DNA from 4 places in the Arthrobacter sp. B0316-1-20 genome. Region 1 is predicted to be linked to each of the others. Evidence: riboswitches for the same ligand, from Rfam matches in the RefSeq annotation. Region 1 holds a riboswitch; each other region holds the start of a gene.
What was found. A riboswitch is a leader RNA that binds a small molecule or an ion and turns the genes downstream of it on or off. The one in region 1 is predicted to bind S-adenosylmethionine.
Positions count from the first base shown of each region.

Region 2: linked by a shared signal. The riboswitch ahead of AC5RW2_RS20165 (acyl-CoA dehydrogenase family protein) and the one ahead of AC5RW2_RS09905 (flavin reductase family protein) in region 1 are both predicted to bind S-adenosylmethionine.
Region 3: linked by a shared signal. The riboswitch ahead of AC5RW2_RS20225 (O-acetylhomoserine aminocarboxypropyltransferase/cysteine synthase family protein) and the one ahead of AC5RW2_RS09905 (flavin reductase family protein) in region 1 are both predicted to bind S-adenosylmethionine.
Region 4: linked by a shared signal. The riboswitch ahead of AC5RW2_RS25470 (acyl-CoA dehydrogenase family protein) and the one ahead of AC5RW2_RS09905 (flavin reductase family protein) in region 1 are both predicted to bind S-adenosylmethionine.

Region 1 is NZ_JBNHHC010000005.1:86,747-92,279, forward strand. Features, by position in the region: gene AC5RW2_RS09895 (MDR family MFS transporter) at 1-1,186, opposite strand, end outside; gene AC5RW2_RS09900 (aldo/keto reductase) at 1,355-2,347, shown strand; gene AC5RW2_RS09905 (flavin reductase family protein) at 2,344-2,850, opposite strand; SAM riboswitch class IV at 2,893-3,007, opposite strand; gene AC5RW2_RS09910 (prephenate dehydratase) at 3,107-3,976, opposite strand; gene AC5RW2_RS09915 (hypothetical protein) at 4,073-4,276, shown strand; gene AC5RW2_RS09920 (NADPH-dependent F420 reductase) at 4,293-4,865, opposite strand; gene AC5RW2_RS09925 (hypothetical protein) at 4,987-5,199, opposite strand.
Region 2 is NZ_JBNHHC010000012.1:79,827-85,359, forward strand. Features, by position in the region: gene AC5RW2_RS20155 (APC family permease) at 1-335, opposite strand, end outside; gene AC5RW2_RS20160 (acyl-CoA dehydrogenase family protein) at 350-1,675, opposite strand; gene AC5RW2_RS20165 (acyl-CoA dehydrogenase family protein) at 1,845-3,083, opposite strand; SAM riboswitch class IV at 3,159-3,273, opposite strand; gene AC5RW2_RS20170 (zinc-binding dehydrogenase) at 3,529-4,557, shown strand; gene AC5RW2_RS20175 (CoA-binding protein) at 4,618-5,034, opposite strand; gene AC5RW2_RS20180 (alpha/beta hydrolase) at 5,173-5,533, opposite strand, start outside.
Region 3 is NZ_JBNHHC010000012.1:94,782-100,314, reverse strand. Features, by position in the region: gene AC5RW2_RS20235 (Ig-like domain-containing protein) at 1-1,242, opposite strand, end outside; gene AC5RW2_RS20230 (CoA-binding protein) at 1,494-1,991, opposite strand; gene AC5RW2_RS20225 (O-acetylhomoserine aminocarboxypropyltransferase/cysteine synthase family protein) at 1,988-3,463, opposite strand; SAM riboswitch class I at 3,555-3,649, opposite strand; gene malQ (4-alpha-glucanotransferase) at 3,973-5,533, shown strand, end outside.
Region 4 is NZ_JBNHHC010000018.1:22,912-28,444, reverse strand. Features, by position in the region: gene AC5RW2_RS25475 (acyl-CoA dehydrogenase family protein) at 1-907, opposite strand, end outside; gene AC5RW2_RS25470 (acyl-CoA dehydrogenase family protein) at 973-2,211, opposite strand; SAM riboswitch class IV at 2,284-2,399, opposite strand; gene AC5RW2_RS25465 (zinc-binding dehydrogenase) at 2,686-3,642, shown strand; gene AC5RW2_RS25460 (CoA-binding protein) at 3,749-4,165, opposite strand; gene AC5RW2_RS25455 (alpha/beta hydrolase) at 4,387-5,533, opposite strand, start outside.

The sequences.
Region 1 (5,533 bases):
CGGCGGTGAACGCGTACGGCGTGGTGTCGGAAATCCGCGAGAGCATGACCAGCCCGGCCGCGATCAGCGCGGTGCCGATGATCGGGAAGACCTTGTAGCGGCCGGTGCGGGTCACCAGCTGCCCGGTGATGGTGGTGGCCCCCACCATGCCCGCCGTCATCGGAATCATCATCAGGCCCGACTCGGTGGCGCTGGCGCCGTTGACCATCTGCAGGAAGGTGGGCAAATAGGCGATCGCCGAGAACATCGCAATGCCCACACACACGCCCATCAGGGTGGGCAGCGTGAAGTCCCGGTCGCGGAACAGCCGCAGCGGCAGGACCGGTTCCACGGCCCGGCGCTCGGCCAGCACGAACAACACCGAGGCGACCACGGTGAGGGCGCCGAGCACGATGATCACCGGGCTGTCCCACGGATAGGTGGTCCCGCCCCAGCTGGTGAACAAGATGACCGCCGCACTGGCGACCGCCAGCAGGAAGGTGCCCAGATAGTCCAGCTTGGGCCGGGGCCCGCCCGGCTTATGCAAGTGCAGGGTGGTGGTGATGACGACCAGCGCCGCGGCCCCCAGCGGCAGGTTGATGTAGAAGATCCATCGCCAGTTCCAGTTGTCGGTGATGAACCCGCCCAAGAGCGGCCCGCTGACCGAAGCGAGTCCGAAAGCCGCTCCGATCAAACCCATGTACTTGCCCCGCTCGCGCGGCGAAACAAGATCACCGATGATCGCCTGCGCGCCGATCATCAGCCCGCCGCCGCCAACCCCCTGGATGGCGCGGAAGGCGATCAGCTGCGGCATGCTCTGGGCCATGCCGGAGAGCATGGAGCCGCCCAGGAACACTGCGATCGCGAAGATGAAGATGCTCTTGCGCCCGAACAGGTCGCCGAGCTTGCCGTAGATCGGCAGCCCGATGGTGGCGGCCAGAATGTAGGCGGTGATCACCCACGAGATGTGCTCCAGCCCATTCAGGTCCCCGACGATCGTGGGCAGCGCGGTCGCCACGATGGTCTGGTCCAGCGCGGCCAGCAGCACGGCGAGCATCAGCCCCAGGAACACCACCATGATCCGCGGCTGTGCGGTCGCCGCGCGGTCCCGGACGTGGTTCCGGTCCTGGTCCGTGGGGACGGAAACCGGTGCTGTTGAAGGGCCGGCAGGCTGCTGGCCCCGGTCTGGGCTGGGAGGTACTGCCATGGTGAACTTTCCGGCGGCGCGGGTGGCGCAGGCGGCCTTGATGTGGTTGCCTGGGGACGCCCGCCGCCCCGCGTGTGTACCGTACTGCCGTCCGCGGAGCGGCACAACCCCCGATTCCGGCACGGCGCTGACGTACGCTGGAAGCCTGCCCAGCGAAGGGACATGCCAATGGACGACGCCGGATCCCGCCTGATCTTCGGCTGCATGGGTTTGGGCGGTGGCTGGGGGAGCGGCCCGTTGGAGGCAGCCGACGTCGCCGCCGCCCACACGGTGGTGGAAGCGGCGCTGGAGATCGGCATCAGGATTTTCGACCACGCCGACATTTACGCCCACGGCAAGGCGGAGGCGGCGTTCGGCCGGGTGCTGGCCGAGCGCCCGGAACTCCGGGAAACCATCCAGCTGCAGAGCAAATGCGGCATCCGGCTGCCCGCTCCCGGGCTGGCCGGGCAGTATGACTCATCTCGCGAGGCGATCATGGCCAGTGCCGAGGAAAGCCTGCGCCGCCTGCACACCGACCACCTGGACACGCTGCTGATCCACCGGCCTGACCCGCTGGCCCCGGCTGAAGAGATCGCCGAGGCCTTCAGCCACCTCCGGATGGCGGGGAAGGTCCGCCGGCTGGGCGTCTCGAACATGTCCGGCGAGCAGATGCGGTGGCTGCAGGCAGCGCTTGACGAGCCGCTTACTGTAAACCAGCTGGAAATGAGCCTGTACCGGCGGGACTGGCTTGAATCAGGTGTGCTGGTCAACCACCCGGAAGGCGCGGCCGTCAGCTTCCCGCACGGCACCCTGGAGTATTGCGCTGCGCACCAGGTGGAGCTGCAGGCGTGGAGCTCGCTGGCCCGGGGCCGCTACAGCGGCCGGCCGATGGAGCCGGACGCCGGCAACCACGCCACCGTCGGCCAAGCAGGAACCGAGGTCGCTGCGGACCAAGCGACGGCGGCTCTGGTCACCGAACTGGCGCGGGACAAGGGCTGCACGCAGGAAGCCGTGGTGCTGGGCTGGCTGCTGCGCCATCCCGCCAACATCCGGCCGGTCGTCGGTACCAGCAACCCGGACCGGATCAAGGGCTGCGCCCAAGCCGAGGAGATCGGCGCCGCGATGACCCGGCAGGATTGGTACGCGCTGTGGGTTGCGGCACGGGGGCGTCCGCTTCCCTAAACGAACGCGGGCTGCTCCAGCCGGCGGAACACGGAATCGTGGAAGACCAGCGGCTGGTGCGCGCCGTTATGCGTGGTTAGCCCATGTACCTCCAGCAGCACCACCTGGTGGTCTCCGGCCGGAACCTCCTGGTGCACTGAGCAGTCCAGCCAGAGCGCTGCGTCGTTGAGGAAGAGCGCGTCCTGGTCGGTGCGGTGCAGGCTCAGCCCGGCGAAGCGGTCACCGTTCTTGGAAGCAATCTGGCGGCAGACGCCGTCGTGCCCTGTGCCCAGCACCGATACACCGATCCGACCGGCTTGGCGGACCAGCGGCCAGGTTCGAGAGGTGTTCTGCACCGCGAACATCACCAGCGGCGGTTCGAGCGAAACGCCCACGGTGAAGGAGGAAGCGACGATGCCTTGGGGCTTGCCGTCGATGACGGCGCAGAGCGCTGCGATTCCGGAGGGAAAGCGCCCGAAGGCGGAGCGCAGGGTGTTCGGGGTCAAGTCGTTGTGCAGGGACATGGCCATCCTTGAAGCTAGGGCGCATCCGCTGCTGCCGGAGGACACGCGTACTTGCCTGCCGACAAACCCGGCGGGCCGAATCATCACCTGGAGCACCCCGCTACGGTAGAGGGTTGCCGGCCAACCAGCCAGGGCTGTGAAGTTGGCGCTCGTGATTCATTTCCACGGTAAGAGTGCGATGTGTCCCCGGTCAAACACGGGTAACAGTTCGTTAAGAACCTCCGGGGCCGAGCGCGGGCACCCGCATTCCGCTGACTCAGGCGTCGGCTGGCTGGTCCGCGCCGCGGTTAAGCCGGAACGGATGCGCGGGATAGACGCCCAGAATCCGGATTTCGGTGGTGAAGAATTCCAGTTCCTCGAAGGCATGGATCATTGACTGGTCCTCCGGATGGCCTTCGACGTCCACCATGAACATGGTGGCAGCGAATTCGCCGCCGACCATGTAGCTCTCCAGTCGGGTCATGTTGATGCCGTTGGTCGCGAAGCCGCCGAGGGCCTTGTACAGCGCCGAGGGAACGTTCCGCACCCGGAAGACAAAGCTGGTCACCGCGGGCCCGGACAGCTCCTCGCGGCTGGGCACGGGCCGACGGTCGGCCAGCACCACAAACCGGGTGGTGTTCGTCGGATCGTCTTCTACTTTCTCGGCGAAGACTTGCAGGCCGTAAAGTTCTGCAGCCATCGGCGGCGCGAGCGAGACCTTGGTCGGATCGTTCCATTCGGCTACCTCACGGGCCGATCCGGCGGTATCGCCTGCGATGACCGGCGTCAGCCCCAAGCGGCGGATCAGCTTGCGGCACTGTCCCAATGCATGGATGTGGCTGTGCACTTCACGGGCCTGTTCCACCGTGGCACCCGGAATGCCGAGCAGGCTGAAGCGGATGGGCAGGAAGAATTCCTCCACGATCTGCAGCGTGGTCCGGGGCAGCAGGGCATGGATGTCCGCCACCCGGCCGGCGATCGAGTTGTCAATAGGGATCATCGCCAGTTCGGCTTCGCCGCTCGTGACGGCGGCGAACGCGTCTTCAAAGCTGGCGCACGGCACCGCGTCCCAGCCGGGCCGGACCTCAAGGCACGCCATATGCGAGTTCGAGCCGGGTTCACCTTGGTACGCGATTGCTGGAGCCATGGGCGAAATTATCCCATCCGGACAGCCCGGGGCTTTATTCGGCGGGCTCCGGTCCGCGTCACAAAGCCGGAGCTATGCGCCGATAGAGTGGAAGGCGTGGAAGGATCCAACCCCCGTGCCGTTGCCCTCTGGCTCGCTGCTGCCGTCGTCGCCCTCTTCGCCGTCAGCCTGACCGTGATGCCGTCCATCATGGGGCTGGACATCATGCCGCCGCTGATTGTGGTGTCCGTGCTGTTGATGATCGGCGCCGTAGTGCTGGCCGGCATGGCTATCGCAGCCAGGCGGTCCGGGCAGCGGTAAAGCCGCCCTTCAACGGTCAGGCGACGATGCCGAAGCCTCCGGTCCACGGGACCTTCTCGGCGGCGGCCAAGGTGATCTGCAGGAACCCCAGGGCCTCGAGTTCCCGGGCCCGGGACAGGGCGCCGGCATCGATGGCGTGCAGTCCGGCGGCGGTGACCACCTCGGCCAGCAGGGACTTGGCCTCAGCGTCGTCCCCTGCCATGAGCACGGTGGTGGGAAGGCCGCCGACGGTGCCGGAGGACAACGTGGCGGCGAGGGTCGTGTTGAAGGCCTTGACCACGCGGGAGTCCGGCAGCGAGGCACTAAGTTCGGCTGCCGCCGAGCTGTCAGACGGGACGGTGAGCGAGTCGAAGGTTTCGAAGTTCAGCGGGTTGGTGATGTCCACCACCACCTTTCCTGCCAACTGGTCGCCGCGGGTGCGGACGACGTCGGACAGGGCGGGGTACGGCACCGCCAAGATGACAACGTCGCCGGTTACGGGTCTGTCGTCGTCGTGCCCGAACGTCTCGACGACGTTCCCGCCTTTGCTGACCACGCCGGAGATGGCTTGGCCCATGTTGCCGCTACCGATGATGCTGACGTTTGCCACGGGAACGCTCCTCAGATCTGCCGGACTGCCAGAACGTACGAGCGCAACGGTAGCAGCATCGACCCGGGAGTCAAGGCCCGCAGCGGGGCTCTGCCGGCGGACTCAGCCTGACAGGTGGTCTCTAGCCGAGGTGGGATTCCTGCGTGATGCCATAGGGCACATCGTCGCTCAGTTCCACGGTGAACTGCCCGGGGCCCGTGCGGGTGACCAGGATGCCGCAATCCCCGTCGATGGCCGCGATTTTTTGCAATTCTTCCACCGCAGCATTGAGAAGATCGTGGGCCTCGGAGGCCGTCTGTGCCGTCAAAGACTTGGTAGCCAAAGTCGTGGCCATGGTTCTGCCTTTCGTGACCGGAGGCTGCCGCAGAGGAGAAAGCGCGGTGGTAGCTTCCGGCCGGAACGTGGTGCCATGCGGAACGGTGCATGGAAGTTTACATTCTGCCATTCCAATGGACATCAGATGAATTTTCAAGCGGCGTGGCGGACGCCGCCTCTCGCGATCTGGCGGCTCTGGCGCGGATTTTGCGGGGATCGGCAGCAGACAAGTGTGGTCAAGAATACGTTACTGGGCACCGACGTTACGGGAGCGGGCAGCCGATAGTGGGAGCAGGGGCTACAGCTCGAACGCGGACATCTACATCGGCTTTGCGGTGCTGGTCGCGCCGGTT
Region 2 (5,533 bases), on a different contig from region 1:
GCCCCCAGGCCCGCCCTGCGGCCGAGGCCTTTGTCGACGTAGCTGAAGAACGCGCCGGCCGTTGGCACGTGCGGTGTCATGGTGGTGAAGCCGACGGCAAACAAAAGCAGGATGGCCATGGCCAGCAGGTAGATGAAGGGAAGGCCGGCGCCGTTGCCGCTGACGATGGCCAGCGGGACGGTTCCGCCGATGACGCCCAGTGGCGACGCGGCGGCCAGCACGATGAGCACGATGCTGGCGACGCCCAGCCGGCCGGAGAGCCGCGGTGCACCGGCATTGGCGGCCGCGGCGGCCGCGGGTGCGGCGAGGATTGGGTTATTGACGGATACAGACATGGTTTGGCTTCTTCCTAGAGGGCCGCGGAGCGGGCGGCTTGGCTGTTTGGACTGGCGCCGTCGCTCTGTGGCTGACGCGTGACGTCGGTGGGTGACTGACTGGCGCCGTCGCTCTGTGGCTGACGCGCGGCGTCGGCATTGGCCTCGCCAATCGACCAGACGTACGGGGGCTCGGCGCCGTTGACTTCCCAGTCACCGACGATCCGCGCCTTGTAGATGAACGGGTTGTGGGTGGCGACTGTGCGGGCGTTGCGCCAGTGCCGGTCCAGCGCCTTGCCGGTGCTGGTGGAGGAGGCGCCGAGCGCGTTGAAGAGGGCGCCCGCGGCGTTCGGGACCAAGGCGCTGAGCACAATCTGCGCCCGGCCCGATTCCAGTTCGACGGCGATGTTGGCCGCCTTCTCGGCATCGGCGCCTGACTGCCGCGAGGCAAAGGCGCGGTCCAGGCTGCGGGCAACGCCGAGGGTGGTTGCCTTCGCGGCATAGGATGTGGCGCTGATTTCGCCGACCACTTGGAGGACCTGCGCGTCGTGCCGGACCAGCGGGGCGTTTCCGTGGCCGAACACCCGCTTGCGGTCCCGCACGTTCTCTGCGGCTTCGCTGGTGACGGCCTGGGCGATGCCGGCCAGGGTCACCAGCAGGATGTGCTGGTAGAGCGCCGTCTGGTACGGGAAGCGGTCGGCGAAGGCGGACACGTTGGCCGGGTCCACCACCGCGTCGGTAAACACGGTGGTGCCGCTGCCGGTGAGCCGCTGGCCGAAACCGTCCCAGTCGTCGAAGGTTTCCACGCCCGGCGTCTTGGTGGAGATGATCACCGAGACATCGGAGCCGTCCGGGCGCTTGGCGGTGACATCGATCCAGTCCGCGAAGATGGTGCCGGTGGTGTAGAACTTGCGGCCGTTCAGCAGCAGCTTGCCGCCGGTCTCGGACAGCACGGTGGCGGTTCCCCCGGCGCCCGGTTCGGTCCAGGCGTTGCCGGCCAGCTCGCCGGATGCGAAGCGCCGCAGCCAGGCGCCGCGGTCCGAGGTGCGCCCGTGGTGGTACAGGTTCTCCTCCACCAAGGCGATGTGCGAACGCAGCGCCTGCGGAATGTTGCTGTCCGCGGCGGCGAGCTCGATCAGGAGCCGGGTGAACTCTTCCCAGTCCAGCCCGTCGCCGCCGAACTCGGCCGGAATCCGGGCGGCGCCGAAGCCGGCGTCCTTCAGCCAGCCGATCTGTTCAAACGGCAGCTCGCGGGTGAGCTCGCGGCTTACCGCCCCGGCGGCGATGCGCGCGAAGATCGGACGGTATTTGGCGGCCGCGGCGTCGAAGGCCGTGGCGAGGTTGTCGAGTGTTTCAGTCATGGTGGTTCTCCTGGAGGTCCGGCCGTGAGGGCGTCAGATGGGGCGCCCGGGTTGGGGGCAGCGGTGATGGGGCCCGCGGGTTGGGGCCATCGGTGATGGGCCCGCGGATGGCGGGCAGTCATGAGGCGACCCGCGGGCTGCGGGCAGGGTGGGCGGCGTCCTGCTCCGCTCAGGTGTAGAGCGAAATCGGCTGGACGTCGCCGAGCAGGTAGTTGGCGCCGACCTCGACCTTCTTGTAGTCGACCGGGTCGTGCAGGGTGTGCGTGCGGATGTTGCGCCAGAAAATGTCCAGCCCGACCTCGGTTTTCGCGGAGGACGAGCCGGTGGTCTCGAAGATGCGGTTCGCCACGTCCACCCCCACCTCGGTCGACACGACCTTGAGCCTCGCAATTTCGAGCGCGAGGTCCGCCCGGGCTTCGGCGCTCAGCTGCGCGCCGGCGGCAATAACAGCGTCGAACCTGGCGTTCGTCCGGTCGGCCAGGGCCTCCACCGCGGCGACCCGCGACACCAGCTCGCCATAGACCCGCTGGGTCAGCGGGTCCTGGGCATAGGTCTCCTGCGCGCTGAGGAACCAGGAGTTCCGGCGCGCCAGCGTGATCCGGCGCCCGCGGTCCAGCGCCCCCTGCGCGATGCCCAGGTAGAGGTTGCCGAAAACCAGCTGGATGTACGGGGTAACCAGCGTGGAGAAAGGCTCCTCCCCCACCTCACCGATGATGTCCGCGGCGGTGACCTGCACGCCGTCGTACTTCACCGAACCACTGGCCGAGAGCCGCTGGCCGAGCGCATCCCAGTCCCCGAGGTATCCGATGCCCGTTCGGTCATGCTCCAGCGCGAGGGCCAGGAACTTGCCCCGCTCGGGTCCGGCCGCGATCACGGCATTGACCAGAATGGCGTCGCCGACGGAAGCGCCGGTGGAGAAGTGCTTGGTGCCGTTCAGCCGGAAGCCGTCGCCGTCGGGAACCAGTTCCAGATTCGGGTCCACCGGGTTCACGGAGTCGCCCCAGGACCAGCGGCCCCGCGCGGAGCGGCGGAGCAGTCGTTCCTGGACCTGCGCATCACCGTAGAACACGACGGCGCCCAGGTTGGCGTAGTGGTAACCGAGTATTTGCGCGATCGACGCGTCCGTGCGGGCCAGGATGCGCACGGCGTGCAGCGCGCTCTCCCAGTGCCCGCCCTCGCCGCCCCATTCGGCCGGGATAATCAGGTTGAGCAGGCCCGAGTTGCGCAGCAGCTCCACCTCGGCGTGCGGGTCGGCGTTGCGTCGGTCGCGCTCCAGCACGTCCGGGGCCAGCGCGGCGGCAACGCCTTCGGCTACTTGCTGCCATCGGGCCAGTTCCTCGGCGGTAGCCTGTCCGGCCCACGGGGCTCGGCGGGTTTGCGGGTTGTTGGCGGTCACGACGGCGGTCATGTTGGCTCCTCACGGCGGGGCTCCCATCCGGACCCGCGGCGCAGCAACCGTCACGGTTGGGGCGCAGCCCGGAGGGGGCCGTACTTGCCGGGCACGGTGTTGTGCGCGGCCGGATCCTCATCTGGGGCACCCCGCTACGGGAGAGGGTTGCCGCCCAACCAGCCAGAGCTTGTCGTTGGGACTCTTGATCTCGGAGTCGAGTATGCCGGGGCCGATCCGGCGCAGGGAAGCACATGACAGGCCATGACATTCTGCTGCCGTTTGTTACGGAAACCGCTTCTGATGACGACGACGGCCCGTCGCCCCAGCCGGCTCCGGGGGCTGGGGCCGGCAGGCTTCCGCCCGGCTCCACGGGCTGGGGCTGCAGGCTTCCGCCCGGCGCATTGAGCCGTGCGCATTCCTCTGCGCGGCTGTCCCCTACTGGCCTGGTTACGAGGGGACTACCGTGGAGGTGCACTGCCAATATGGCCGGGCCGGGACGGGCACCGTCCGCTGGCCGTCGTACGGGAGGTTCATCATGAAGGCATGGCAATTTGTCGGCACGAAGAAGCCGCTGGAGCTTAATGAGGTTCAGGAACCCCACGCTGGCCCCGGTGAAGTGGTCGTCGACGTCAAGGCGTCGGGGGTCTGTCATTCGGACGTCTCGACGCTCGATGATCCGGGATGGATGGCGCTGTTCCAGCACGGCCTGCCCCGCACCATGGGCCATGAATCCGCCGGCGTTATCAGCGAGGTCGGCGAGGGCATGGACCATTGGAAGATTGGCGACCGCGTAGGCCTCTCTCCGGTGATGTCGGACGGGGACGCATTGGGTTACGGGAAGTGGGATGGAGGCTTCGCCGCCAAGCTTCGCGCGACCGACGACAATCTCGTCGCCTTGCCCGACGAAGTGCCGTTCGACCTCGGCGCCATGGCGACCGACGCCGGCTTGACCGCCTACCATGCCATGATGGCGGTCGGCGGGGCGAAGAACGGCATGAAGGTCGGCGTCATCGGCTTGGGCGGACTGGGCTATATCGGTGCACGCTGTGCCGCGTTGGTCGGCGCCGAGGTGTACGGCGCCGAGGTCAATCCGGAAACCCAGAAACTGGCCGACGAGATCGGATTGGCTGGCGTCGGCGCCTCGATCGAAGAGTTCAAGGACAAAAACCTGGAGCTGATCGTTGACTACGCCGGCTTCGGCACCACGACCTCGGCCGCCATCGAAACCCTCGCTGAGTTCGGCACCCTGGTTCAGGTGGGCATGGGCCGGTTGGAATCGACCATCAATACCTACCCGATCATCATCAACCAGCTCTCCATCAGGGGCTCAAAGTCCGGCACCAAGGAGGATCTTGCCGGCATCTACGAGCTGATGAAGAGCGGTCAGCTCAAGCCACCCATGAACCACATCAAGCATGCCGACATTCCCGGCGCAATCGACAAGCTTCGCGCGGGAGGTGTAGTCGGCCGCTTCATCGCCATGTACGAGTGATGCGGGGACTCGAGGCGGTCCGAAGGCGGGGCAGGGCTGACCGTAGCCCGTGAGCTGCTGTTACAGCCCGAAGCGCGGGGCCTCGATGGCCGGGCAGGTATCCATGACGACGTCCAGCCCGGCCGCCTTGGCCTTTTCCGCGGCGGCTTCGTCGATCACGCCCAACTGGAGCCACACCGCCTTGGCACCGACTTCGATGGCCTGGTCCACCACCGGGCCGACCTTCTGCGAGTTTACGAAGCAGTCCACCACGTCGATCTCGCCGGGAATGTCCCCGAGCTTTTGGTAACCGGTCAGGCCGAGGACGTCGTCGCCCTGCAGGTTGACGGGGACGACTTCCATGTCCAGCTGGTCCATCAGGTACCGGGAGATGCGCATGGCCACCCGGTGCGGGTTCGTGGACAGGCCGACGACTGCCCAGCGGCCGGGGGTTTCCAGCAGCCGCCGGACGACTTCAGGGTCATTCTGGTGTGCCATGGCTCGACCCTACCCGCGACTCTTCGGCACCGGAACCGCCGCTGGCCCTCTCCCCCTCAGCCGCCCTCATCGAGGAGTCGGCAGGCGCCCTCAAACCGTCGGTTTAAGGGCGTCAGCTGAACAGTCGATGGTTTGGGGCTAGCCGGCCAACCGGGCCGCCGCTGCGTCGGCGTGCTCCGCCACCCAGTTCCCCACCAGTTCCAGCACTTCAGCGTCCACGGGCTCGCGGATCTGGCGCTTGTAGTCGGAGAGGGTCGGAACCTTCGGGTCGCGGCGCAGCAGGTGCGACAGGTCCTCGATCTTCCTCGTGGTCACCGGGCCGGGGACGGTGGCCGCGATGATGTCCAGGTCGGCCGGGTCCACCTGTACGTCCTTGGTGCCCGTGATGGCCAGCACCGGCATGTGCAGGCGCTCCAAGTTCGGAACGGGGTCGAAGTCGAGGAACTCCCGATGCCAGAGCGCATTGATCTTACGGCCCTGCATGCGCACCACGTCCTCG
Region 3 (5,533 bases), on a different contig from region 1:
GGGGTTCTCCAGGTTCCCTTCCACGAACTGCTTGTCCTGCGTGATGTACTGCGGCAGCCCGTTGGGGCCGCGCAGGAAGCGCCCGTACTGGTCGGTGGCCAGCATCGGGATGTTCACGACGTCGGCGTCGGAGAGCTTCAGGCCGAGCATGGACTCGGCCTGGGCCTTGATGTCCGCCCAGGTTGCCATGCCGCCGGGTTCGCCTTCGGTCAGTTCGCCGGTCGAGACCGGGTCGCCGTTCTCGTTGAGCTCGTACTCCCGGAGGAAGACGTGATGGGACGGATTCGAGGAGTAGGTCTGGCTCTGGTCAACCCACGGAGAGTCCGTGTTCGTGGCGTCCTGGACGTCGTCGTCGGTGCCGAGCTTGCCGTCGGGGCCGGGCTGGTTCTCCGCCCGGTTGAGCAGCATGAAGTTCGTGGGCGAGCCCTCGACGTACAGCGGATCGTCCTTGGCCAGCGGCATCATGACGACGTTGCTGGTCTTCTTGGTGAAGTCGATGCCGTGGTCGAAAAACTGGCCGAAGAGGGCAAAGAAGCCGTTGTAGGGCGGCGAGAGCCCGAAGTCGGTGGTGACATTCGGGATGTCGAGTGTCTCGCCGTCGGGAACACAGTTCAGGGGCAGGCCCTCGTCGTCGCAGGGGACTGCCGTGGGGCCGTCGTTCACCGTCCGGTGCGCCTTGCCGGCCGCGGCGATCGCGGCCGGATTGGTGGAGGTCTGGTCCACGATGACGTTGCTGACGAAGCGCGGGTCCGCGTCCCGGATCATCGGAACGTTGACCGACTTGTACGACTGCCCGCCGGCGGTGGTCCGCCATTCCGGTTCTGCCAGCCGCGGGAAGGGCAGGCTGGCGGCGCCGAAGTGCCCTTGGTTGGGCACCAGGTTGTTGTCGGACCCGTCCACCGTGCGCAGCCCGTAGGGCAGCAGCGGATTGGCTATCTGGTTGGGGCCGGGGCCGAGGAGCGGCTGGCCCGGCACGGGCCTGCCCTCGGCGTCTTCCTTGGTGGCGTGGTTTTCCGCGATCTTAATTTGCTTCAGGATGAACCGCATGTCCCCGGCATTGAGGGTCAGGCCTTGGCCTACCGGCGCTGCCAACGCCGCGGGGGCGAGGGCGGAGGGCAGCACGCCCGCGCCCAGCACCAGCGCGGCGAGCCCGGCCGTGACTTTTTGGGGGAAGGATGGCCTCCCCTTGTCGGCACGTCCGGTGCCCCTCCCCGGTTGTAAATCGGTTGGTGCAGTAAACACGGTGACTCCCCCTAGTCGAGTGATGTGTGGCTGGCCACAGCATCCGACGAGGACCTTGGGGAAATCCTTGAAGGCTCTTTCCGTCTACTTCCGGGCAGGAAAAAACCCACCCCTCGCCCGCGGCCCTCCACGTGGAAGGCCGGGGGACAAGGGGCGGGGCGGCAGGCCCTTCTGTGCGGCAGGCCCTCTGGGCGGCAGGCGCTCGAGGCGGCAGGCCGGCGGGGCGGCAGGCGCTCGGGGCGGCCGGCCCTTTAGGCGGTCAGCTGCCGCTTGGAGGAAATCACGCCGGTGTCGAAGCCGGCCAGGTGCAGGCCGCCGTGGAAGCGGGCGTGCTCGATCTTCACGCAGCGGTCCATCACCACGTTCAAGCCGGCGGCCTCGGCCCGGGCCGCGACCTCCTCGTGCCAGGAGCCCAGCTGCAGCCAGAGCGTCTTGGCGCCGACGGCCAGGGTTTCCTCCAAAACGGTGGGCAGGTCGTCGTGCCTGCGGAAGACGTCTACCAGGTCCGGCACCTCGGGCAGGTCCGCCAGCGACTTGTACACCGGCTGGCCCAGGATCTCCTTCGCCACCGGGTTCACGAAATACACCTTGTACGGCGAGCTGGACAGCAGGTACGTGGCCACGAAGTAGCTGGCCCGGCTCGGCTTGTCCGAGGCGCCGACAATGGCGATGGATTTGGTGTTGCGCAGGATGTTCAGACGCTCCGCGGCGGACGGGCCGATCCAGGTGCGTTCCGGTGTCGCGGTCACTTGGCGGCTCCTTCTTCGGCTTCGATCAGTTCTTCGACGGACTCGACTACGCGCGTTCCGGGCTCTGTCCGGGGGGAGCGCTCCGCCGGGATCGTGCAGGATTCGCCGGCATAGCTGGGCGAGGCGAACTCGGAGCTGTCGAACGCGGCGTCCTCATGGTCGCGGCTGGGGCCGTGCTCGGCGCCGGCCTGCTGCGAGGCGGCCAGCGCCTGGTCCAAATCCCAGAGGATGTCGTCCACGTCTTCCAGACCCACCGAGATGCGGATCAGGTCCTCGGGCACGCCGGCAGCCACCAGCTGGTCGGCGGTGAGCTGCTGGTGGGTGGTCGATCCCGGGTGCAGCACCAGGGTGCGGGCGTCGCCGATGTTGGCCAGGTGGCTGGCCAGCTGCAGCGATTCGATGAACTTCTGGCCTGCGGTGCGGCCGCCCTTGACGCCGAAGCTGAACACGGAGCCCACGCCCTTGGGCAGGTACTTCCGGCCCCGCTCGTAATGCGGATGCCCGGGCAGGCCGGCGTAGCTGACCCAGGAGACGCGCTCGTCGGCTTCCAGCCACTCGGCCACGGTGCGGGCGTTGGCCAGGTGCTCGTCCATCCGCTGCGCCAGCGTTTCCACGCCCTGCAGCAGCTGGAACGCGGACTGTGCCGACAGCGACGGGCCGATGTCGCGCAGCTGCTCGGACCGGAGCTTGGTGAGGAAGCCGTACTCGCCGAAGTTGCCCCACCAGGACACGTTGCCGTAGCTGGGCACCGGCTCGGTCATCTGCGGAAACTTGCCGTTGCCCCAGTTGAAACGGCCGGATTCGACGACGACGCCGCCCAGGGTGGTGCCGTGGCCGCCCAGGAACTTGGTGGCGGAGTGGATCACGATGTCCGCGCCGTGCTCGATCGGACGGATCAGGTAGGGCGTGCTCAGGGTGGCGTCCACGACCAGGGGGAGCCCGGCGTCGTGCGCCACCGCGGCCAGGCCGGCGAGGTCCGCGATGTCGCCGGACGGGTTGGCCACGATCTCGGTGTAGACGGCCTTGGTGTTCTCCCCGATGGCCGCGGCGAAGTCGGCCGGGTCGTTGGAGTCGACGAACGTGGTCTCCACGCCGAACCGGCGCAGCGTCACGTCCAGCTGGGTGATGGTGCCGCCGTAGAGCTTGGACGAGGCCACGATGTGATCGCCCGCCCCGGCCAGGGCCGCGAAGGTGATGAACTCGGCGGCCATGCCCGAGGACGTGGCCACCGCGCCGATGCCGCCCTCGAGCGAGGCGATGCGCTCCTCGAACGCGGCGACCGTGGGGTTGCCGATGCGCGAGTAAATGTTGCCGTACTTCTGCAGCGCGAAGAGGTTCGCGGCGTCGTCGGTGTCTTTGAACACGAACGAGGTGCTCTGGTAGATCGGTACGGCCCGGGCACCGTGCTCGGCGTCGGGCGTGCCGCCGGCGTGCAGGGCACGGGTGCGGAAACCGAATGTGCGTTCAGCCATCAGGCGGTTGCTCCTTCAAAACTTGGGTTCCCGGAATGACGGTCCTGGCGGCACCGGCAGGCACCGTCTGGATCAAAGATTGCTTGCGCTCTCTCCATCGCTTCTGGCGGTAGCACCTTTCCGGTGGCGTCCGGATGGTTGCTGCGGTGTCAAAGAGCCAGATCTCTCAACCGCTCGGGATGGTCCCGTCCATTCTCGCAACCAACGGCCGCGGCACCAAAAAATGTTGAGCCGCGTTGCGTCCGGGCTGTGGGCGCCCGGGCCCTGAGGCAGCACGCCGTGCGGATGCCCGGGCTTGCGGCGGCCCGGTACGACGGCGGTGCCCGCCTTCGCCGCCCGGCCTCGCGAACGCTTTGGACGTTCGGAATTGCGGACGACGCCTCGCTGTTTGTCCGGCCTGCGAATGCCCGGCACGACGGCGGTGCTCGCCGCGCGTCGGAGCCACGACCTTCGCCGTACCGGCGTGACGAACGTTCCCGGGTCCGGACAGTTCACCGTAGATTGGGTCTATGGCTGAACTTTCGGCGCTGCAGCGCCTCGCGGGAAAACATGGCGTTGGCATTACCTTCCGCGGCTGGGATGGCGACGAGAAAACAGTCAGTGAGGCAACGCTGGTTTCCGTCCTCACCGCGCTGGGCGTCCCCTGTGCCACCGACGACGACGTGACGGCTTCCCTCCGGGCCGCTGAACTGGCACCGGTGCAGCGCACGCTGCCGCCCGCCGTCGTCGTCCGCCAAGGCGCTGCCACCGAGGTTCCGGTCAATGCGCGGCGCGGCGTCCGTCCGCGGGTCCGGATCCTGCTGGAGGACGGCTCCCGGCGCGACGTCGAGGTGCTGGCCGGCGGGTCGGAGGATGCGGAAGGTGCCCCGCCTGTTCGTTTCACGGCGGTGGTGCCGGCGGACATCCCGCTGGGCTGGCACACGCTGGAGGTAGCGGAGCGGCCGGAGGCGGTGGAGGCCGGGACCGGCGCAGCCCCGGAAATGCCGGAGGTGATGCAGGCCGGGACCGGCGCGGCCCCGGACCGGTCGGAATCGATGGAGCCCGGAACCGGCGCGGCCCCGGAGCCAACCGACAGCGAGGCGCGGTGCGCCCTCGTGGTCACCCCGCGGCGCCTGACCACCGCGGACCGCCTGCCCCGCACGTGGGGGTTGATGGCACAGCTGTACTCCGTGCGCTCGCGGTCCTCCTGGGGCATCGGCGACCTGCATGATCTGGCCAGCCTCGCCGAGACGGCTGCCGCAAAGGGCGCGGGCTTCGTCCTGATCAACCCGCTGCACGCGGCCCAGCCGAAACCGCCGGTGGAGCCCTCGCCCTACCTGCCCTCCACGCGCCGGTTCGTCAATCCGCTGTACCTGCGGGTCGAGGACGTGCCCGAAGCCAGCGGCATCCCGCTGGCCAACAACTTCCACGACGCGAACCTGGACGCCGGCATCCTGGACCGCGACCCGGTTTTTGCGGCCAAGCTGCAGGCGCTGGAAACGGTCTTCGCTGTGCCCCGGTCCGCGGAACGCCAGCAGCGGTTCGAGGCCTTCCGCGCGCAGGAAGGCGAGGGGCTGGAGCGCTTTGCCCTGTGGTGTGCCATGGCCGAAACTGTTCCGGCTGGGGCACCGGAGTGGTCGGATGCCGTGTTCATCGAAGCGCAGCGCAGCGAGCTGAAGGACCGCATCGAGTTCCATCAATGGCTGCAGTGGCTGTGCGACGAGCAGCTCGAGGCGGCGCAGGCCAGCGCCCTCGATGCGGGAATGAACATCGGGATAGTGCACGATCTCGCCGTCGGCGTCCATCCCACCGGCGCCGACGCCTGGACGTTGCAGGATGTGCTGACCCCCGGCATCTCCGTGGGCGCGCCGCCGGACATGTTCAACCAACAGGGCCAGGACTGGTCACAGCCCCCGTGGCATCCGCACCGCCTGGCCGAATCCGGCTACGTTGCCTACCGGGACATGCTGCGGACCATCCTGCGGCACGCCGGCGGCATCCGGGTGGACCATATCCTCGGGCTGTTCCGGCTCTGGTGGATCCCCGCCGGCAGCCCTCCCGGCGAAGGCGCCTACGTTTACTACGATCACG
Region 4 (5,533 bases), on a different contig from region 1:
CCTTGGCGGCGTAGGCCTTGGCGCTGATGCCGCCAACCACTTGCAGGATCTGCGCGTCGTGCCGGACCAGCGGCGCGTTGCCGTGGCCGAACACCCGCTTGCGTTCCCGCACGTTCGCGGCGGCGTCGGTGGAGGCCGCCTGCGCGATGCCGGCCAGGGCCACCAGCAGGATGTGCTGGTAGAGCGCCGTCTGGTACGGGAAGCGGTCCGCGAACGCTGACACATTCACCGGGTCCACCTCGGCTTCGGTAAAAAGCGTGGTGCCGCTGCCGGTCAGGCGCTGGCCGAAGCCGTCCCAGTCGTCATAGGTTTCCACGCCGGCTGTCTTGGTGGAGATGATCACCGAGACATCCGAGCCGTCGGGCCGCTTCGCGGTGACGTCGATCCAGTCGGCGAAGATGGTGCCCGTGGTGTAGAACTTGCGGCCGTTCAGCACCAGCCTGCCGCCGGACTCGGTGAGCACCGTGGCGGTTCCGCCGGCGCCCGGTTCGGTCCACGCGTTCCCGGCCAGCTGACCGGAGGCGAAGCGCTGCAGCCAGACGCTGCGGTCCCCGCTGCGGCCGTGGTGGTACAGGTGCTCCTCCACCAGTGCTATGTGCGAGCGCAGCGCCTGCGGGATGTTGCTGTCCGCAGCGGCCAGCTCGATCAGCAGTTCTGTGAACTCTTCCCAGTCCAGCCCGTCGCCGCCGAGTTCGGCGGGGATCCGGGCGGCGCCAAAACCGGCGCCTTTCAGCCAGCCGATCTGTTCAAACGGCAGCTCGCGGGCCAGTTCGCGGTCGAGTGCTCCTGCGGCGATGCGCTGGAAAATGGGCCGGTACTTCGCGGCCGCCGCTTCGAAGGCCGGCGTTGCGTGGACGGAAGGGGCGGCGTGGAAGGCTGTCGTTGCGTGGTCAAGGGTTTCAGTCATAGTGGTGCTCCTGGGTCTCTGCCATGCACGGCCGAGGTCGGGACGGGTAGGGCTGTTTGCGCGGATCAGGTGTAGAGCGAGATCGGCTGGACTTCGCCCAGCAGGAAGTTGGCGCCGACCTCGACCTTCTTGTAGTCCACCGGGTCGTGCAGCGTGTGCGTGCGGACATTGCGCCAGAAGATGTCCAGCCCCACCTCGGTTTTCGCGGAGGAGGAACCGGTCACTTCGAAAATGCGGTTGGCCACCTCCACGCCCGCCTCGGTGGAGACGACTTTGAGCCGGGCGATCTCGATCTCGATGCCAGCGCGTGCCTCGGCCGTGAGGTCCCCGCCGGCGGCGATGGCGGCGTCGAAGCGCTCGTTGGTCCGGTCCGCCAGCGCTTCCACGGCTGCCACGCGGGACGCTAGTTCCCCGTAGACCCGCTGGGTCAGCGGATCCTGGGCGTAGGTTTCGGCGCTGCTGAGAAACCAGGAGTTCTTGCGCGCCACGGTGATCTGGCGTCCGCGTTCCAGCGCACCCTGCGCGATGCCCAGGTAGAGGTTGCCGAAGGCCAGCTGGATGTAGGGCGTCACCAGGCTAGAGAATGGCTCCTCCCCCACTTCGCCGATGATGTCAGCGGAGGTGACCAGCACGCCGTCGTACTTCACGGAGCCGCTCGCGGAGAGGCGCTGGCCCAGCGCGTCCCAGTCGCCGAGGAAGGAAATCCCCGCGCGGTCGTGTTCCAGGGCCAAGGCCAGGAACTTGCCTTGGTCGGGACCGGCCGTGATCGCGGCGTTGACCAGGATCGCGTCGCCCACCGACGCTCCGGTGGAGAAGTGCTTGACGCCGTCCAGCCGGTAGCCGTTGCCGTCGGGAACCAGTTCCAGGTTCGGGTCCACCGGGTTGACCGAGTCGCCCCAGGACCAGCGGCCCTGGGCCGAGCGGCGGAGCAGTCGTTCTTGGACCTGCGGGTTGCCGTAGAAGACCACGGCGCCAAGGTTGGCGTAGTGGTAGGCCAGGATCTGCGCGATCGAGGCATCCGTCCGGGCCAGGATCCGCACCGCGTGCAGCGCGGTTTCCCAGTGGCCGCCCTCGCCGCCCCACTCGCTGGGGATGATCAGGTTGACCAGGCCGGAACTGCGCAGCAGTTCCACTTCGGCCTGCGGGTCCGCGTTCCGGCGGTCGCGCTCCAGCACGTCCGCGCTCAGCACGGCGGCCACGCCCTCGGCGATCCGCTGCCAGTGCGCGAGCTCTTCGCGGCTGGCGTGTCCGGTCCACGGGGAACGGCGGGTCTGCTGGTTTTCTTCAATGACGACGGCGGTCATGGCGCCTCCTTGGGGTGGGGCTCCCGCCTGCGGCGCGCAGCAACCGTCACGGTCGACGACGCAGCCTGGCAGGGGCCGTACTTGCCGGGCACCGGATCTGTGCGCGGCCGGATCCTCATCTGGGGCACCCCACTACGGAAGAGGGTTGCCGCCCAACCAGCCAGAGCTTGTCGTTGGGACTCTTGATCTTGGGGAAGAGTCTGCCGGGCCGAATCCGGCGCTGTGAAGCATGTGACGGGCCATGACGTACCGCTGCTGATTGTTACGGAGAAGGTCTTATAACGACGGCGGCCGCTCGCCCCAGCCGGCTCCGCGGAGTGCTCCAGCCAGGCCGGCGTTTTCAGCCGGATGCGCGCTCCCAACGGACTACCCCTACTGGCCAGACAGTGACGGGACTACGGTGGAGTTGCACTGCCAATATCGGCCAAGCCGGGGCGGGCACCGTCCAGGCGGTCGGCGCACGGAAGGTTCATCATGAAGGCATGGCAATTTGTCGGAACGAACAAGCCGCTGGAGCTTAACGAGGTTGAGGAGCCGCACGCTGGCCCCGGCGAGGTGGTTGTCGACGTCAAGGCCTCCGGTGTCTGTCACTCGGACGTCACGACGCTCGATGATGCAGGATGGATGGCGCTGTTTCAGCACGGCCTTCCCCGCACCATGGGCCACGAATCCGCCGGCGTTATCAGTGAGGTCGGCGAGGGCATGGACCATTGGAAGGTTGGCGACCGTGTGGGCCTCTCTCCGGTGATGTCAGACGGGGACGCGCTGGGTTACGGCAAGTGGGATGGAGGCTTCGCCGCCAAGCTTCGCGCGACCGACGACAATCTCGTTGCCCTGCCCGATGAAGTGCCGTTCGATCTCGGCGCGATGGCGACCGATGCCGGCCTAACCGCCTACCATGCCATGATGGCGGTCGGCGGTGCCAAGGAGGGCATGAAGGTCGGTGTCATCGGCCTCGGCGGCCTCGGCTACATCGGCGCACGCTCCGCTGCATTGGTCGGCGCCGAGGTGTACGGCGCCGAGGTCAACCCGGAAACCCAGAAGCTGGCCGACGAGATTGGATTGGCCGGCGTCGCCGCCTCGATCGATGAGTTCAAGGACAAGAACCTGGAACTCATCGTTGACTACGCCGGTTTCGGCACCACCACCTCGGCCGCTATCGAGACCCTCGGCGAGTTCGGCACCCTGGTCCAGGTCGGCATGGGGCGGCTGGAATCGACCATCAACACCTACCCGATCATCATCAACCAGCTCACCATCAGGGGCTCGAAGTCCGGCACCAAGGAGGATCTGGCCGGCATCTACGAACTCATGAAAACCGGTCAGCTCAACCCACCGATGAACCACATCAAGCATGCCGACATCCCTGGCGCGATCGACAAGCTTCGCGCCGGAGGTGTCGTCGGCCGTTTTATCGCGATGTACGAATAATCGCGCTGACGGATAACGCAGTGACTCCCTGCGTTCCGGCCGCCCACCCGAAGGGCCGGCCACCCGCCGAAATCGGCTTGGGATGACGCCGTCTTGCCAGCGGCAGCTACAGACCGAAGTGCGGGGCTTCGATGGCCGGGCAGGTGTCCATGACGACGTCGAGGCCTGCCGCCTTGGCCCGCTCCGCGGCGGCTTCGTCGACGACGCCCAGTTGAAGCCAGACCGCCTTCGCGCCGATTTCAATGGCTTGGTCCACCACCGGGCCCACTTTCTGCGAGTTGACGAAGCAGTCCACCACGTCAATCTCCCCCGGAATGTCTGCAAGCTTGCGGTAGCCGGTCAGGCCGTGGACGTCCTCGCCCTTCAGATTGACCGGAACCACCTCCATGTCCAGCTGGTCCATCAGGTATCGGGAGATGCGCATCGCGACCCGGTGCGGGTTCGTGGACAGGCCGACGACGGCCCAGCGGGCAGGCGTGCTCAGCAGGCGGCTGACCACTTCGGGATCATTCTGGTGTGCCATGGCGCCACCCTACCCATCAGTTCCCTCTACCGGTACCTTCGCCACCGGGTCTCCCGCCAGCATCCCGAATCGAGGAAGCAGATAACGCCCTTAAACCGCGGTTTAAGGGCGTTATCTGCAAAGTCGATGGTTCTGGGGTGCCGGCTCAGTGGGTCCGTTGACAGCGGATGGGTCCGCGGGGCAGGGGCTAGCGGGCCTGTGGCATCGGCTGGCCGGGGCGGTCAGGATGCGCTGCCGGTACCAGCCTTTTCAGCGGCGGCGGCGTCTGCATGCTCTGCCACCCAGTTGCCCACTAACTCCAGCAGTTCCGCATCCACGGGCTCGCGGATCTGCCGTTTGTAGTCGGACAAGGACGGAGCCTTCGGATCCCGGCGCAGCAGGTGCGAGAGGTCCTCGATTGTCCGCGTGGTCACCGGGCCGGGCACGGTGGCCGCGATGATGTCCAGGTCCTCCGGGTCCACCTGGACGTCCTTGGTGCCGGTGATGGCCAGCACCGGCACCTGCAAACGCGCCAGATACGGAACCGGGTCGAAGTCGATGAACTCCCGCTGCCAGAGCGCGTTGATCTTGCGTCCCTGCATCCGCACCACGTCCTTGGTGGTGGTCCGGATTTTCTCCACCGACGTGGCCTGAATGGTGACCATGTCCTTCCGCAGGACTTTCAACAGAATGCGCACGAACGCCGGCAGCGCATCACCGATCTGGGCCGCCTGCCACCTGCCGGTCTCAAAGCCGGTGTGCGCCGAGGTGGAGAGCAGCACGGCTCCGTCCAGCCGGGTGCCGGGGTCCGCTGCCACGGCGGCAGCGTGGTAGCCGCCTTCGCTGTGGCCGACCAGGAAAACCGGCAGGCCGGCCGCTTTTTGGGCGACCATCCAGCGCAGGGCGGCAGCGGCGTCGTCGGTGTTCTGCCGGAAGCCGGCCGCCAGGAAGGTGCCATCCGAGGCGCCGGTGCCCCGCTTGTCGTAGCGCAGCGAGGCGATGCCATGGTCGGCGAGCTCGCGGGCCAGGTCGCGGCTGATGCCCAGCGGCATCCGCTTGTGGTCGGCGTTGCGGTCAACGGGACCGGAGCCGGGCAGGATCAGCGCCGCTCCGCGAACCGTTCCGGCCGGTTTGGCCCAGGTTCCCACCAACTGCACGGTCCCGGAGGAGAAGCGGACCTCTTCCTCGGTGACTTGCTGCTCGGCAGGCAGGCCCGCAGCCCCGCGGATCTGCGCCGCGACGTCCTCGGCGTCCGGCAGCGAGACGACGACGCGGGCGTACTTCTGGCCGGACAAGTCCAGCTGGACGGCGGGAGTCCCCTGGCGGGCGACGGCCAGGGTCTTGCCGCGGCCGCGCCATGTTCCAATCCGCGTCCGGCCCGGAATCGCC